Regions from separate parts of the Kitasatospora sp. NPDC036934 genome, predicted to be linked through region 3. Evidence: riboswitches for the same ligand, from Rfam matches in the RefSeq annotation. Region 3 holds a riboswitch; each other region holds the start of a gene.
What was found. Region 3 has a riboswitch for cyclic di-AMP ahead of ACZ7BZ_RS16755 (transglycosylase family protein). Riboswitches for the same ligand answer to the same signal wherever they lie in the genome.
Positions count from the first base shown of each region.

Region 1: linked by a shared signal. The riboswitch ahead of ACZ7BZ_RS28650 (M23 family metallopeptidase) and the one ahead of ACZ7BZ_RS16755 (transglycosylase family protein) in region 3 are both predicted to bind cyclic di-AMP.
Region 2: linked by a shared signal. The riboswitch ahead of ACZ7BZ_RS05220 (transglycosylase family protein) and the one ahead of ACZ7BZ_RS16755 (transglycosylase family protein) in region 3 are both predicted to bind cyclic di-AMP.
Region 4: linked by a shared signal. The riboswitch ahead of ACZ7BZ_RS30830 (NlpC/P60 family protein) and the one ahead of ACZ7BZ_RS16755 (transglycosylase family protein) in region 3 are both predicted to bind cyclic di-AMP.

Region 1 is NZ_JBVJQR010000022.1:35,992-38,830, reverse strand. It holds gene ACZ7BZ_RS28650 (M23 family metallopeptidase) at 161-1,165, opposite strand; cyclic di-AMP (ydaO/yuaA leader) riboswitch at 1,168-1,353, opposite strand; gene ACZ7BZ_RS28645 (MFS transporter) at 1,666-2,839, shown strand, end outside.
Region 2 is NZ_JBVJQR010000003.1:14,630-17,468, forward strand. It holds gene ACZ7BZ_RS05215 (sirohydrochlorin chelatase family protein) at 1-833, shown strand, start outside; cyclic di-AMP (ydaO/yuaA leader) riboswitch at 1,333-1,495, shown strand; gene ACZ7BZ_RS05220 (transglycosylase family protein) at 1,503-2,822, shown strand.
Region 3 is NZ_JBVJQR010000009.1:292,665-295,503, forward strand. It holds gene ACZ7BZ_RS16750 (cytochrome P450 family protein) at 1-953, shown strand, start outside; cyclic di-AMP (ydaO/yuaA leader) riboswitch at 1,164-1,333, shown strand; gene ACZ7BZ_RS16755 (transglycosylase family protein) at 1,335-2,096, shown strand; gene eno (phosphopyruvate hydratase) at 2,362-2,839, shown strand, end outside.
Region 4 is NZ_JBVJQR010000026.1:88,086-90,924, reverse strand. It holds gene ACZ7BZ_RS30835 (C40 family peptidase) at 1-158, opposite strand, end outside; gene ACZ7BZ_RS30830 (NlpC/P60 family protein) at 386-1,504, opposite strand; cyclic di-AMP (ydaO/yuaA leader) riboswitch at 1,515-1,669, opposite strand; gene ACZ7BZ_RS30825 (C40 family peptidase) at 2,006-2,839, opposite strand, start outside.

The DNA.
Region 1 (2,839 bases), on a different contig from region 3:
GCTGTCTCGTACGGCCGGACCGGCCGTGGGCGTGTCCCGCGCCCAGGTCCACTGGTGCGGCGATCACCCGGTCGAGCGGTCACCCGACATGACCATCCCGGGCGGTCGATTCGCCCCGCATCAGCGGTGGTTCACAGTCCTGCGGCAGGGAGCAGGCGGGTCAGAGCGCGACGCCGTGCGCCCGCAGGTAGGCGACCGGGTCGATGTCCGAGCCGTACTCCGGACCGGTGCGGATCTCGAAGTGCAGGTGCGGGCCGGTCACATTGCCGGTCGCGCCGGAGAGGCCGAGCTGCTGGCCGGTGGTGACGGTCTGACCGATCGACACGCCGATCGAGGACAGGTGCGCGTACTGGGCGTACTTGCCGTCGGCGAGCTTGATCTCGACCTCGTTGCCGTAGGCGCCGCCGTTGCCGGCCTTCACCACGACACCGTTGGCGACGGCGCGCAGCGGGGTGCCGGTGGAGGCGACGAAGTCCTGGCCGGTGTGGTGGCCGGAGGCCCACATCGAGCCGGCCACGCCGTAGGCCTCGCCCAGCACCGGGTTGGCCAGCGGGGCGACGTAGCCGGAGGTGGCGGCGACCGGGGCGGCCGTGACGGCCTGGGCCGGGGCGGCGGTCTGCACCTGGGTCTGCAGCTGGGCACCCGGCTTGGCGGCCTCGGTCCGGACCTGCGGCTGGGTGTCCGCGGCGGCGGAGGCGTCCTGGGTGGCCGGAGCGGTCGGCTTGGCGGGCTTCTCCGGAGCGGCGGGCTTCGCAGCGTCAGCGGCCTGACCGGCGTGGCCGGCCTGACCGGCGAGGGCCAGCTGCTGGCCCGGGAAGATCAGGTTCGGGTTGGCGCCGACGACCGAGCGGTTCTGCTCGTACAGCGCGTGCCAGCCGCCGTCGACGTGCTTGGCGTCGGCGATCTTCGAGAGGGTGTCGCCGCTGACGACGCGGTAGCTCTCCTGACCGGTGGCCGAGGCGCCGGCCACCGAAGCGCCGGTGGCGGAGGCGGCCGGAGCGGCCTCGTGCGAGGCCGCCGAAGCGGTGGCGGCGGCCGGGGCGGTGTGCGCCTGGGCGCTCATCGCGGTCACGAGCGGCAGGACGAACGAGGCGCCGGTGACGGCGGTGGCGATGCCGATGCGGGCGGCACGGGGCAGGGCGATACGACGAGCCTGTGCAGGCATGGAATTTTCCTCTCCGACGCCTGCGAGGTGAGCTGTCGGGTTCGGGCTGGAGTTGCCCGGCCGCTCATGCGCGGCTTCACCCCAAGCCGGTCCTGGTCGTCCGCGCGCTGAAAAGGCGCGAACTCCGGTCCGGCGACTTACCTGTGGGTCCCCCGCTCCTGCCGTACAGAGTTCGGTTCGAGCCACCGGGCAGCGGCAGGACTCGGCGTTCCACCCGGTGGATCCGTCCGGACTGGCCGGGCGGTCGCTGAACTAAAACTCATCCGTTCAGGTGAAGCAATGTCGATCTCTTGAATCCGCAACCACCCCCGCCGCCATGGTCACCCTCCGAATGATCCAGCACACCGTGCGTGCACAATCCATTCACCCGGCGCCACTGATCCACCACCCTGCGCCGACCACCCCACCGCGACGCGACCATTCGCTCACGCACCGCCACCGACCGACACACCACCCGGTGACCCTTGTCACGTACACCCCGTCGGACCAGGATCTGCCCCGTGACCACCTCTCAAGCAGGCACTCTGCGCCTGGGCACCGGGCAGGGTCGCTGGGTTCTCCTGGCAACGGTGCTCGGCTCCAGCATGGCGATGCTCGACGGCACCGTGGTGAACGTCGCCCTGCCCCGGATCGGCGCCGACCTCGGCGCCTCCCTCGCCTCGCTGCAATGGACCCTGAACGCCTATCTGCTCACCCTGGCGGGCCTGATCCTGCTCGGCGGCGCCCTCGGCGACCGCTACGGCCGGCGCCGGGTCTTCCTGATCGGCGTGGTCTGGTTCGCCGCCGCGTCCGCGGCCTGTGCCGCCGCCCCGACCATCCACGTGCTGATCGCCGGCCGCGCCGTCCAGGGCATCGGCGGGGCGCTGCTCACCCCGGGCTCGCTCGCCATGCTCCAGGCCGTCTTCCACCCGGAAGACCGCTCGGCGGCGGTGGGCCTGTGGTCCGGCCTGGGCGGGGTGTCGGCCGCCGTCGGCCCCTTCCTCGGCGGCTGGCTGGTGGACGGCCCCGGCTGGCGCTGGATCTTCCTGCTGAACCTGCCGCTGGCCGCCGCCGTCATCGCGGTGACCTCCCGTTACGTCCCGGAGAGCCGGGACGAGTCGGCGACGGGCCGCTTCGACGTACCCGGCGCGCTGCTCGCCGCGCTCGCCCTCGGCGCGATCACCTACGCGCTCACCGCCGCCGGGGAGGGCCTGTCCCCCGCCGTCTGGGTCACCGGGGCGACCGGCCTGCTGCTGGGCGCCGCCTTCGTGGCCGTCGAGCGGCGCACCCCCGATCCGATGCTGCCGCTCGGGCTGTTCTCCTCCCGGCTGTTCACCGCCGTGAACCTGGTCACCCTCTGCGTCTACGCGGCGTTCAGCGGCGTGTTCTTCCTGCTGGTGGTGCAGCTGCAGATCGTCTCGGGCTTCTCCCCGCTGGTCTCCGGCTTCGCGCTGGTGCCGATCACCGTGCTGATGCTGACCCTGTCCGCGCGGGCCGGCCGCCTCGGCAAGCGGATCGGCCCGCGCATCCCGCTCACCGTCGGCCCGCTGCTGTGCGCGGCCGGGGTGCTGCTGATGCTGCGCACCGGCCCGGACTCCTCCTACTGGGCGGACGTGCTGCCCGCGGTGGCGGTGATGGGATCCGGGATGACCCTGCTGGTCGCGCCGCTGACCGCGACCGTGCTGGCCGCGGTCG
Region 2 (2,839 bases), on a different contig from region 3:
TGCTCGCCGTACCCGCGACCCCGGGGCCCGAGTCCCGCTCGGTCGTCGAGGAACTGCTCTCGATCGTCCGCAGTGAGCACACCGGCGTCCAGGCCGCGGTCGGCTACCTCCCGACCGACGGCGCCACCACCGGGGGCGCCGAGGAGCGCACCGTCGCGGAGCTGCTGGCAGCGGCCGCCGAGGCCGGACTGCCGACGCCCGTCGTGGTGCCGCTGGTGCCCGGCCCGCACGGCTTCCTGACCGGGCTTCAGGCCCTCGCGACCGAGTACGGCGCGACCGTCACCGACGCCCTGGGCCCGCACCCGCTGCTGGCCGAGGCCGTCCACGTGCGACTGTCCGAGGCCGGGCTGGCCCGGGCCGACCGGGCCCGGCTGTTCGCCATCGCGACCGCCGCGGACGGCGTGGTCCTGACCACCGTCGGCGGCGAGGAAGCGGCCGCCGCGGCCGGGATCACCGGCGTGCTGCTGGCCGCCCGACTGGCCGTCCCGGTCGTCCCCGCGGCGCTCGACGTGCCCGGCTCGGTCGCCGCCGCCGTCAACCACCTCAAGGAGACCGGTTCCCAGCGCCCCGCGCTGGCCCCGCTCGTGATCGGCCCGGAGGCGGACTCCGAGCTGCTCGCCACGGCCGCCGAGGAGACCGGCTGCCCGTCGGCGGCGCCGCTGGGCGCGTACCCGACGGTCGGCCAGCTGATCGCCTCCACCTACCTGGCCGCGCTGCCCACGCCGACGGCGGAGGAGCTGGCCGAGGCCGAGGCGGAAGCCGCCGCCACCGCCGCGGCCGGTGAGGGCTCCCGCCGCGCCCATGCGGCCGCCGAAGGGCCCCTGGAAGGCTGACGGACACCTCCCCGTACGACCCGGCGGAACGCCCGCCGCAGAGCCCGCGACCGCCCGTCGCGGCACTCGCACCACCGAAGGGCCCGGAACGACTGCGTTCCGGGCCCTTTCGACGTGTTCGGATCGCCCTACAGGAGAGTTAAGCGGGCAATACGACGCAATGTCCGTTCTGGTGCCATTTGTCGATGAATTGTCGGCGCGCCGTCCAGCACTCGATTCGCCGTCGCTCCCCCGGCGCGCGGGAGCGCCCCCGTCACGCTCCAACGCTCCGTCACTTCATTCCTGAGACGCAGCCAGTTATCGCGATCCACTGCTAATTTGCAAGAAAACGATCATTTACGATCATGAATTTCGAGCCTTTTGGCGTTTCCCGCTAAACCGTGATGTGCGTCACAGGTATTTGCAGTTTTAACTTACGTCTGCATAACGTGCTCCCCGTTCGTGACCACACGGACCCAGTTCATCCGCGACGCCGAGTCCTGCCGTCGGATGTCCTGGCAGCGCGAAAACGCATCACGGCAGGAGCGGGGGAACCACAGGTAAGTCGCCCTAGACCGTTTTCCGGAACGGTCCAGGGCTAGGGGTGAAGCCGCGCCCACAGCGCGGCCGGGCAACTCCAGCCCGAATCCGACAGCTCACCTCGCAGGCGTGGGAGAGGACCGCGTCTTCATGCTGCCTTCCAACGGCAACCGCCTGTCCAGCCGCACCCGTCGCGTGATCGCCGCCCTCGGCGTCGCCGGCGTCGGCCTCACCGTCCCCTGCCTGACCACCGGCACCGCCAACGCCGCCTCCGTCGCCACCTGGGACAAGGTCGCCCAGTGCGAGAGCAGCGGCAACTGGAGCATCAACACCGGCAACGGCTTCTTCGGCGGCCTGCAGTTCACCTCCAGCACCTGGGCCGCCTTCGGCGGTACCGCGTACGCCCCGCAGGCCAACCAGGCCACCAAGGACCAGCAGATCGCCGTCGCCGAGAAGGTCCTCGCCTCGCAGGGCCCCGGCGCCTGGCCGGTCTGCTCGGTGCAGGCCGGGCTGACCAAGGGCGGCGCCGCCGCCGCGGTCGACACCTCGGCCGGCTCCACCGCCGCCAAGCCGGCCACCAAGCCCGCCCAGGCACCGACCCGGGCGGCGACGCCCGCCAAGCCGGCCGCGCCCGCCCAGGACCAGGCGCAGACCTCGGGTGACTCCGCCTCGTCCGCCGACTCCTCCGCCAACAGCAGCTGGGCGCAGAAGCGTCAGGCGCAGGCCCAGGGCGGCAGCTACACCGTCGTCGACGGCGACTGGCTGTCCTCGATCGCCACCAAGCACAACGTCCAGGGCGGCTGGCAGCGGCTGTACGACCTCAACCGCAGCACCCTGACCGACGGCCCGGACACCATCTACCCGGGCCAGCAGCTGACCTTCGGTGACGGCGGCTCGGCCCAGGCCGACCAGTCCTCCACCGCCACCACGTCCGGCTCGGACTTCGCCTGGTTCGACCGCTCGAAGAAGTCCGGCCAGGCCGCGAACGGCGGTGCCGTGAACGCCAAGCCGATCGACCAGGGCACGTCCACCGCCTCGAAGCCGGCTTCCAAGCCCGCCTCGAAGCCGACCGCCCAGGCGCAGACCCCGGCCCCGGCCCAGACCGCCACCGGCAGCATGGCCGCGGCCGTCTCCTTCGCCCAGTCGAAGATCGGTCAGGCGTACGTCTACGGCGGCACCGGCAACGGCGGCTGGGACTGCTCCGGCCTGACCCAGGCCGCGCTGCGCGCCGCGGGCATCAACATCCCGCGCGTCGCCGCCGACCAGGCCGCCGCCAGCACCCACGTCTCGCTGGACAGCCTGCAGCCGGGCGACCTGCTGTTCTGGTCGAACAACGGCCAGGACTCCGGCGTCTACCACGTCGCCATCTACATCGGCAACGGCCAGTACGTCGAGGCCGCCAACCCGAGCTCGGGCGTCCGCCTCCAGACCATCGCCAACTGGGCTCCGGACTTCGCCGGCCGGGTCTGAGGACACCGCGCACACCA
Region 3 (2,839 bases):
GCCGGGTGGCCGAGTTCGAGCCGCGGGTGCAGCAGTTGACCGACCGGCTGATCGACGGCTTCGCCCAGCGCGGATCGGCGGACCTGATCCACGAGTTCGCCTTCCCGCTCCCCATCTACGCGATCTGCGACATGCTGGGCGTGCCGGCCGAGGACCAGGACGACTTCCGGGACTGGGCCGGGATGATGCTGCGACACACGAAGCCGGGCCAAGGCGGCGGCCAACGCGGCGGTGTGGGGCGGGCGGTGAGGCGGATGCGGGCGTACCTGCTGGAGCTGATCCACCGCAAGCGGGCGGACCTCGGCGACGACCTGATCTCCGGTCTGATCCGGGCGAGCGACCACGGCGAGCACCTCACCGAGAACGAGGCCGCCGCGATGGCGTTCATCCTCCTCTTCGCGGGCTTCGAGACCACCGTCAACCTGATCGGCAACGGCACCTACGCGCTGCTGCGCAACCCGGAGCAGCGGCGCCTGCTGCAGGAGTCGGTGGCCCTGGGGGAGACCGGGCTGCTGGAGACCGGGATCGAGGAACTCCTGCGCTACGACGGGCCGGTGGAGCTGGCGACCTGGCGGTTCGCGACCCGGCCGCTGACCATCGGCGGGGTGGACATCCCGGTCGGCGACCCGGTGCTGGTGGTGCTGGCGGCGGCGGACCGCGACCCGGCCCGGTTCGCCGACGAGAACACCCTCGACCTGGCCCGGAGCGACAACCCCCACCTGGGCTTCGGGCACGGCATCCACTACTGCATCGGCGCCCCGCTGGCCCGGCTGGAGGGACGGGCCGCGCTGGCCACGCTGCTCTCACGGCTGCCCGATCTGCGGCTGGCCGAGAATCCGGAGGACCTGCGTTGGCGGGGTGGCCTGATCATGCGTGGATTGCGCGAACTTCCGGTCGAATTCAGTCCGGAAGCCCGCTCCCCGCACGCCCGTCCTGAGGCCCCGACACACTGACGTGACGTCGTCGAGCAGGCTCCAGATGCGGTGTGAACGAGCATCAAACCGGACAAAGCCCCGCTGTTGGTAGGCGATCGAGCACGCGCCGTAATTCTTGTGTGATGTCGGTGATATGAGCTTGTGATTGGTCTGAGGATCTGTCTAGTCTCCCTGGAGTTCGCAGCTGCGGACCCCGTGCGCGGAACGCCGAATCCTGCCCGCCGCGCGACGGGAAACCGACCAGACCCTGGGCAGGGGCGGGGGACCCAGGTTTGTTGCCGTCTCCCCACGGCTTGGGGTGAAGCCGCCCGAGCGGAATCGTTTCCGTCGACGGCGGCCGGGCCACCTCCCGGTCCGAACCCGACAGCTCACCTCGCAGGCGTGCGGAGAGGGACCTTCATGCTGTTCGTTGGAACTGGCCGTCATCGTCGTCGCTCCCAGGCCGAGAAGGCCATCGCCGTCGCCGGTGTGGCCGGCGTCGGACTCGCACTGCCGCTCCTCACCGCCACCGGAGCCTCCGCCGCCCCGGCCTCCGTCTGGGACTCCGTCGCCCAGTGCGAGAGCGGCGGCAACTGGAGCATCAACACCGGCAACGGCTTCTCCGGCGGCCTGCAGTTCACCCCCAGCACCTGGAAGGCGTACGGCGGCACCGCGTACGCGGCGCAGGCCAACCAGGCCAGCCGGGCGCAGCAGATCTCGGTCGCCGAGAAGGTGCTCGCCTCGCAGGGCCCGGGTGCCTGGCCGGTCTGCTCCGTCAAGGCCGGCCTGAGCAAGGGCGGCGCCCCGGCGGCCGTGGACACCTCCTCGGACGCCAAGCCGCAGTCCGCGCCGAAGCAGAAGGCCCAGCCGCAGGCCGCGAAGCCCGCCGCGAAGCCCGTCCAGCAGTACACCCCGAAGCACGCCGCGCCGAAGCAGGCCGAGCGGCCCGCCGAGCAGCCGGTGCAGCAGTACACGCCGAAGCACGCCGCCCCGCGCGCCGCCCAGGCCCCGTCCGCCCAGACCGGCCACGACTACACCGTCCGCTCCGGCGACACGCTGTCGACGATCGCCGCCGCCCAGGGCGTGTCCGGTGGCTGGCAGGCGCTGTACGACGGCAACCGCGGCACGGTCGGCGGCGACCCGAACCTGATCCTGCCCGGCCAGGTGCTGCACCTCGGCTGAGCCGTTCCGCACGGCTCCGGAAGCCGAACGGAGGAGGGGGCCGCGTCCGGCGGTCCCCTTCGTCCGCGTTCGTCCGTGATGGTGGGACAAGTCGGGTCGGGCAGGTGAACTACCGGTGGGTAGCGGGGCCACACGCTGAGACGGAGTCGAGGTCGACGTGGCCCCGGGAGCCCGGGCGGTTAGGCTCTGGTCGTAACGACTCCGCAATCCTCCGGCCGACCGGCACCACCGTCAGCCGGACCCTGCTTCCGCAAGGAGATGCTTCGTGCCGTCCATCGATGTCGTCGTAGCCCGCGAAATCCTCGACTCCCGCGGCAACCCCACGGTCGAGGTCGAGGTCGGCCTCGACGACGGCAGCACGGGTCGTGCCGCTGTTCCGTCGGGCGCCTCGACCGGCGCCTTCGAGGCGCTGGAGCTGCGCGACGGTGACAAGAACCGCTACTTCGGCAAGGGCGTGGAGAAGGCCGTCCTGGCCGTCATCGAGCAGATCGGCCCGGAGCTGGTCGGCTACGACGCCACCGAGCAGCGCCTGATCGACCAGGCCATGCTCGACCTGGACGCCACCCCGGACAAGTCCTCGCTCGGCGCCAACGCCATCCTGGGCGTCTCGCTGGCCGTCGCGCACGCCGCCTCCGAGGCCAGTGACCTGCCGCTGTTCCGCTACCTGGGCGGCCCGAACGCGCACGTCCTGCCGGTCCCGATGATGAACATCCTCAACGGTGGCTCCCACGCGGACTCCAACG
Region 4 (2,839 bases), on a different contig from region 3:
TGCTCGACCTGAGCCTTGACGTCCTTGCGGTCGGGCGCATCCGGCGCGCCGGGGGTGGCCTGGGCGCTGCCGGCGGTCGCCACGCCCAGGGCCGTGGTGGCGGCCGCGGTCAGTACCAGCGCACGGGCGAGCAGTTGGGAACGACGGTGCACGGGCATGGCTGCAGCGGCTCCATTCCTGCGGCGCGGCCCCGCGGCCGCGCCCTGCTGGGCGGCCGTCGAGCGGGAGTCCGGTGGCAGACGTTAGCGAGTCCGGGCAAGTGAGTCCAAACCCCTACCGACCCGAATATTTGACCCCTATTCGGACACCAGGCCGAGCAGCCGGAAAAGCCGCAGGCCCGGCCCTCCGTGACGGAGGACCGGGCCCGTGAACCTTCGAGCGGGGATCAGACCCGGACGATGGAGGCCAGCGGCATGTTGGAGACGGCCTCGTAGCGGACCGACGCACCCGGCTTGGGCGCGTGCAGCACCTGGCCGTTGCCCGCGTAGATGCCGACGTGGTGGGCGTCGCCGTAGAAGATCAGCATGTCACCGGGCTGGGCCTGGGAGATGTCCGAGCCGATCCGGGTGCCGGCGCCGGCCTGCTCCTGGGAGGTGCGCGGCAGCGACACACCCGCCTGGTTGAACGCCCAGACCATCAGGCCGGAGCAGTCGAAGGAGCCGGGGCCGGTGGCGCCCCAGACGTACGGGCTGCCGACCTTGGTGGCGGCGGCGGCCAGCGCGGCCGCGCCGTGCGAGCTGCCCGGGGCGACCTTGACCGGCGCGGCCGCGGCGCCCGAGCCGAGGTCGCTGCGGCTGCTGTCGCGCGAGGCGCGGTCGGCCGGCTGGACGGCCTTCGCGGCGGCGTCCGCCTTGGCCTTGGCGTCGGCGGCGGCCTTGTCCTCGGCCGCCTTGAGCGCCTGGCGCTCCTGCTCGGTCAGCGTGTTGAGCAGGTCCTGGGCGGCCTTCAGCTTGTTCTGGACCTCGTCCTTGGAGGCCTTCAGCTGCGTGGTGGTGGCTTCAAGCTCGCCGAGCTTGCTCTGGGCCTCGGTGCGGTCCTGGTCCAGCTTGCGCTGCTGGTCCTGGAGCTGCTTCAGCTGGTTCTTCTGGGTGCTGCCGGCCTGGTTGAGCGCACCGGCCTGGTTCAGGAAGTTGTCCGGGCTGGAGGAGAGCATCAGCTGGACGGTCGGGGATATCCCACCGTTGCGGTACTGCTCGCCCGCGATCTCGGCGAGGCCGCCCTGCAGGTCGGTCACCTGAGCCTGCTGCCGGGCCACCTGGTCCTGCATGCCGGAGACCTGCTTCTCCAGCTCCTGCTGCTTCTCCTGGGCGGCGTTGTACTTCTCGGTCGCCTGCTCGGCCTGCTCGTTGAGCTGGTCGACCTGCTCCTTGACCTGGTCCTTGGTCGGCTGCGGGTCGGCGTGCGCGCCGGTCTGCGCGGAGAGCGCGACGGCGGCGGCGGCGAAACCGGTCAGGATCGAGACACGAGCGCGACTGGCGGGCTTGGGACGACGATGGGACGCCACGAAGGCGGACTCCTTCTTCCTACATCCGCCTACCGGGTGAGCTGACGGGTTCGGGCCGGAAGCATGCCCTACGGCGCCTCACCGGCCTCACCTGCGGCCGACCTGGCGCCGATTCACCCCGGAGGAACGTGGTTCCCCGGCTCCGCTCCGCAGCGCCCCCGACTACTGGGCTCCCCTGTCGGGCAGTCGCTTCGACCTGCCCCGCTGTTTCGCGAACTCGACGGTAACCACCGCCGCCACCCAGGCTGGGTGATCGACAGTGCGGTGGTTCGAGGCACGACCCTAGTAACTGAACCGTGATCCGTTCAAATCCTTGTCAGAAAAAAGACGGAAGATTGCCCATGTTCTTTTGTGAAAATGACTGATGGTGATCGCCGCCGGACGCAAAGCTGATCGACTCTCACCGATCGGCCATGAGGCGGGCGAACCCGAAGCGCCACCCCCGTCGGGAGGTGGCGCGGATCACAGGGCCGGAGCCGGCCCTTCGGGCGTGTCGGCTCGTCAGATCCGGCGGATCGTGTTGATCGACATGGCATCGGCCTTCATCACCTTCACCACGTCACCGGTGTGCGGCGCGTGGACCACCATGCCGTTGCCGATGTACATCGCGACGTGGTGCATGTCGCCGCCGTAGATCACCAGGTCCCCGGGCTGGGCGGTGGCCAGTGTCACGGCCGTCCCGATGTGGCCCTGCTCCTGCGAGGTGCGCGGCAGCGAGACGCCGGCCTGGCCGTACGCCCAGACCATCAGACCCGAGCAGTCGAAGGTGCTCGGCCCGGTGGCGCCCCACACGTACGGCGAACCCTGCTTGCTCATCGCCTTGGCGACGGCCACGGCCGCGTAGCCGCTGGCCGGCGGAAGGCTGCTGAGGTCGACCCGGTCGGCGCCGCGCGAGGCGCGGTCGTCCTGCTGCTGCTGGGCCTTCAGCGCGGCGCGGTCGGCGGCGCTGAGCGAGTTCAGCAGGTCCTGGGCGGTCTTCAGCTTGGTGTTGACGTCCGTCTTGGCCTGGTTCAGGTCCTTGGTGGTGGAGTCCAGCGAGGCCAGCACGGCGGCCGCCTCGCTCTTCTCCTGGTCCAGCCGGCGCTGCTGGTCGAGCAGGCCCTTGAGCGCCTCGGTCTGGGTGGTGCTGGCCTGCTGGACGCTCGACGCCTTCTCCAGGTAGCCCGACGGGTCGGAGGAGAGCATCAGCTGGACGGACGGGTCGATGCCGCCGGTGCGGTACTGCTCGCCGGCGACCTGGGCCAGGCCGGTCTGCAGCTGGCTCATCTGGTCCTGGCTGCGGGCCACCTGGTCCTGCAACTGGTCGGCCTGCTTGCGGAGCTGGTCCGCACGCTC